Regions from separate parts of the Streptomyces sp. MMS24-W38 genome, predicted to be linked through region 2. Evidence: predicted binding sites of a transcription regulator. Region 2 holds the regulator's gene; the other holds the start of a gene.
What was found. The regulator HrcA, encoded in region 2, represses chaperone genes, less so after heat shock. The targets are predictions, from matches to a motif close to TTNGCACTCNGNNNNNCNGAGTGCNAA.

Region 1: the regulator HrcA is predicted to act here: its motif matches at 767-793, upstream of groL (chaperonin GroEL).

Annotation. Positions count from the first base shown of each region.
Region 1 covers NZ_JCBCPP010000001.1:3,576,354-3,578,751, forward strand. The annotation lists gene AC6F7H_RS15240 (cold-shock protein) at 381-584, shown strand; gene groL (chaperonin GroEL) at 957-2,398, shown strand, end outside.
Region 2 covers NZ_JCBCPP010000001.1:4,528,992-4,531,389, reverse strand. The annotation lists gene dnaJ (molecular chaperone DnaJ) at 10-1,149, opposite strand; gene hrcA (heat-inducible transcriptional repressor HrcA) at 1,149-2,165, opposite strand; gene AC6F7H_RS19505 (MBL fold metallo-hydrolase) at 2,335-2,398, shown strand, end outside.

The DNA.
Region 1 (2,398 bases), 950 kb from region 2:
CCGTGAGGGAAGCGGAGGGGGCAATTCCATGGGGTTGAGCGCGGTAAGGTTGGGGAACGCGGTCCCGACTCCCCGTTCTGGAACCGTCAATTCCTGCCGCACGCCCGACTGGATACAGCCAAAGTCTGGGCCACTTCTGCGGCATTTGCGGGCTTTGTCCGACCCGACTTGCCCTGAAATCAGGTGAATTCCCGTCATATTCCGGACCGGTGCCGTCCGGATTTCTCGTCTGATTGACCTGTTGCAGAGGGCAGTTGGACGGATACATTCGGCCGCGGTCGACGCGTTCCGGCGCACGCCCCCGATCGTCGGGGGGTGAGGTCTGACCCGGATCCGCGAAGTGTGGATCTGTGCAAGGGCCAGTAATAGGGGAGTTAGGCATGGCTCAGGGCACCGTCAAGTGGTTCAACGCGGAGAAGGGGTACGGCTTCATCGCGGTCGACGGTGGTGCGGATGTTTTCGTCCACTACAGCGCGATCCAGATGGACGGCTACCGCACCCTCGAAGAAGGCCAGCGGGTCGAGTTCGAGATCTCGCAGGGTCAGAAGGGCCCGCAGGCCGACATGGTTCGTCTCAGCGCCTGAACGCGCTACCCACCGCAAGAATTTCCTGCTGGCGAAGGGTCCGCACCCCCCGGGGTGCGGACCCTTCGCCGTGCCGGGGCCCGGGTGGTGACCGGTGCCCGGGGGTGTTCGCGCGCGGCCTGCTCCGCGCCGCCCACGCTGTTCGCGTGCGGCTGACTCCCCCGGCGATCCCCCCGGGGGCGCTTGCACTCGCATGGGTCGAGTGCTAATCATTGGCGTTAGCACTCTGAAGGTGAGAGTGACAACGTAAGGACCGGGTCGGTGAGGCCCGCAGGCCGGTGGGGCAAGGAACCACCGGTTCTGTGAGCCGTCCGTCGCGGGCGCGGGCGCGGTCCGAAGTAATCACCCCCAGTCCTGGAGGGACCACTTCACATGGCCAAGATCATCGCGTTCGACGAGGAGGCGCGGCGCGGCCTCGAGCGCGGCATGAACCAGCTCGCGGACGCCGTCAAGGTGACGCTCGGCCCCAAGGGCCGCAACGTCGTCCTCGAGAAGAAGTGGGGCGCCCCCACGATCACCAACGATGGTGTGTCCATCGCCAAGGAGATCGAGCTCGAGGACCCGTACGAGAAGATCGGCGCCGAGCTGGTCAAGGAAGTCGCCAAGAAGACGGACGACGTCGCCGGTGACGGTACGACCACCGCGACCGTCCTCGCCCAGGCCCTGGTCAAGGAGGGCCTGCGCAACGTAGCCGCCGGCGCCAACCCGATGGCCCTCAAGCGCGGTATCGAGAAGGCCGTCGAGGCCGTCTCCGGTGCCCTGCTGGAGCAGGCGAAGGACGTCGAGACCAAGGAGCAGATCGCCTCCACGGCCTCCATCTCCGCCGCCGACACCCAGATCGGCGAGCTCATCGCCGAGGCGATGGACAAGGTCGGCAAGGAAGGCGTCATCACCGTCGAGGAGTCCCAGACCTTCGGTCTGGAGCTGGAGCTCACCGAGGGTATGCGCTTCGACAAGGGCTACATCTCGGCGTACTTCGCCACCGACATGGAGCGTATGGAGGCGTCGCTCGACGACCCGTACATCCTGATCGCCAACTCCAAGATCGGCAACGTCAAGGACCTGCTGCCGCTCCTGGAGAAGGTCATGCAGTCGGGCAAGCCGCTGCTGATCATCGCCGAGGACGTCGAGGGCGAGGCCCTGTCGACCCTGGTCGTCAACAAGATCCGCGGCACCTTCAAGTCCGTCGCCGTCAAGGCCCCGGGCTTCGGCGACCGCCGCAAGGCCATGCTCAACGACATCGCCATCCTCACGGGCGGCGAGGTCATCTCCGAGGAGGTCGGCCTCAAGCTGGAGAACACCAGCCTCGACCTGCTCGGCAAGGCCCGCAAGGTCGTCATCACCAAGGACGAGACCACCATCGTCGACGGTGCCGGCTCCTCGGGGCAGGTCCAGGGCCGCGTGAACCAGATCCGCGCCGAGATCGAGAACAGCGACTCGGACTACGACCGCGAGAAGCTGCAGGAGCGCCTGGCGAAGCTCGCCGGCGGTGTCGCGGTCATCAAGGCCGGTGCCGCCACCGAGGTCGAGCTCAAGGAGCGCAAGCACCGCATCGAGGACGCCGTTCGCAACGCGAAGGCGGCCGTCGAGGAGGGCATCGTCGCCGGTGGTGGCGTGGCCCTGCTCCAGGCCTCCCAGGTGTTCGAGAAGCTGGAGCTCGAGGGTGACGAGGCGACCGGCGCCAACGCCGTGAAGCTCGCGCTCGAGGCCCCGCTGAAGCAGATCGCCGTCAACGCCGGCCTCGAGGGCGGCGTCGTGGTGGAGAAGGTGCGCAACCTGACCCCGGGTCACGGCCTGAACGCCGCGACCGGCGA
Region 2 (2,398 bases):
ACGCCCGCGTCAGCGCCCGTTGAAGGCGTCCTTCAACCGGGAGAACAGCCCCTGCTGCCCCGGCTGGAACTGGCCCAGCGGTCGTTCCTCGCCGCGGAGCTTGGCGAGTTCGCGCAGCAGGCGTTCCTGTTCGGGGTCGAGCTTGCCCGGGGTCTGCACCTCGACGTGCACGATGAGGTCGCCCCGGCCGCCGCCGCGCAGATGCGTGACGCCCCGGCCGTGCAGCGGGATCGACTGGCCTGACTGGGTGCCGGGCCGGATGTCGACCTCCTCCATGCCGTCCAGCGTCTCCAGCGGCACTTTGGTGCCGAGGGCGGCCGCCGTCATCGGGATGGTGACCGTGCAGTGCAGGTCGTCGCCGCGCCGCTGGAAGGTGCTGTGCGGCAGTTCGTGGATCTCGACGTACAGGTCGCCGGCGGGACCGCCGCCGGGGCCGACCTCGCCCTCGCCGGCCAGCTGGATCCGGGTGCCGTTGTCGACACCGGCCGGGATCTTCACGGTCAGGGTGCGGCGGGAGCGGACGCGTCCGTCGCCGGCGCACTCCGGGCACGGGTTCGGGACGACGGTGCCGAAGCCCTGGCACTGCGGGCAGGGGCGCGAGGTCATGACCTGGCCCAGGAAGGACCGGGTGACCTGCGAGACCTCACCGCGGCCGCGGCACATGTCACAGGTCTGCGCGCTGGTCCCCGGCGCGGCGCCCTCACCGCTGCACGTGGTGCACACGATCGCCGTGTCGACCTGGATGTCCTTGGTCGTGCCGAACGCGGCCTCGTCCAGCTCGACCTCGATCCGGATCATCGCGTCCTGGCCGCGGCGGGTGCGCGAGCGCGGACCGCGCTGCGACGCCGTGCCGAAGAACGCGTCCATGATGTCGGAGAAGTTCCCGAAGCCGCCCGCGCCGAAGCCGCCCGCGCCGCCGCCGGCCCCGGCCTGCGAGAGCGGGTCGCCGCCGAGGTCGTAGACCTGCTTCTTCTGCGGGTCCGACAGCACCTCGTAGGCGGCGTTGATCTCCTTGAACCGCTCCTGGGTCTTCGGATCCGGGTTGACGTCCGGATGCAGCTCGCGGGCGAGCCGCCGGAAGGCCTTTTTGATCTCCTCCTGCGAAGCGTCGCGGCGCACGCCGAGTACGGCGTAGTAGTCCGTGGCCACTACGACTCCGCCAGGATCTGTCCGACGTACCGTGCCACTGCGCGTACCGCTCCCATCGTTCCCGGGTAATCCATGCGGGTCGGACCGACCACGCCGAGCTTGGCAACAGCCTCGCCGCCCGAACCGTAGCCCACCGACACCACTGAGGTGGAGTTGAGTCCCTCGTGGGCGTTCTCATGACCGATACGCACGGTCACGCCCGGATCCTTCGCCTCGCCCAGCAGCTTGAGAAGCACGACCTGCTCCTCGAGCGCCTCCAGTACGGGCCGGATCACAAGGGGGAAGTCATGTCCGAAGCGGGTCAGATTGGCGGTACCGCCGATCATCAGCCGCTCCTCGTTGTCCTCGACGAGCGTCTCCAGGAGGGTGGAGAGCACGGTCGAGACCGTACCGCGCTCCTCGGGGTCGAAAGCCTCGGGGAGATCCTCGACGAGAGACGGTACATCGGTGAAACGGCGGCCCGCGACACGGCTGTTGAGCCGCGCCCGCAGATCCCCCAGGGTCGCCTCGCCGATCGGCGCCGGACAGTCGATCATGCGCTGTTCGACCCGCCCGGTGTCCGTGATCAGCACCAGCATGGCGCGCGCGGGCGCCATCGGGAGCAGCTCCACGTGCCGCACGGTCGAGCGGGTCAGCGACGGGTACTGCACGACGGCCACCTGCCGGGTCAGCTGCGCGAGCAGCCGCACCGTGCGGGCCACGACGTCGTCCAGGTCGACGGCGCCCTCCAGGAAGTTCTGGATGGCGCGCCGCTCGGGGGCGGTCATCGGCTTGACGCCGGCGAGCTTGTCCACGAAGAGCCGGTAGCCCTTGTCGGTGGGGATGCGCCCGGCGCTGGTGTGCGGCTGGGCGATGAACCCCTCGTCCTCCAGGGCCGCCATGTCGTTGCGCACGGTGGCCGGGGAGACGCCCAGGTTGTGCCGCTCGGTGAGGGCCTTGGAGCCGACGGGTTCCTCGGTTCCGACGTAGTCCTGGACGATGGCGCGCAGCACCTGGAGCCTGCGTTCACTGAGCATGGCGCACACCTCCAGAAGCCTTCCGCCCGGTCCGTTCCCTGAATGTCCTGGCACTCTTCGCACGCGAGTGCCAGACTTCCCCGCCCAGTGTACGGCCGGTGGGTACACCCCGGGCAAGGCCGGTCCCACGCCGTCGCGCGGGGAAGCCGTGGGCGATTAGCGTCGCGGTATGACGGTGAGTTGGGAAGAGTCGGGATGGGAACGGCTGGCGCCGGGAGTGGGCCGGTGCCGGC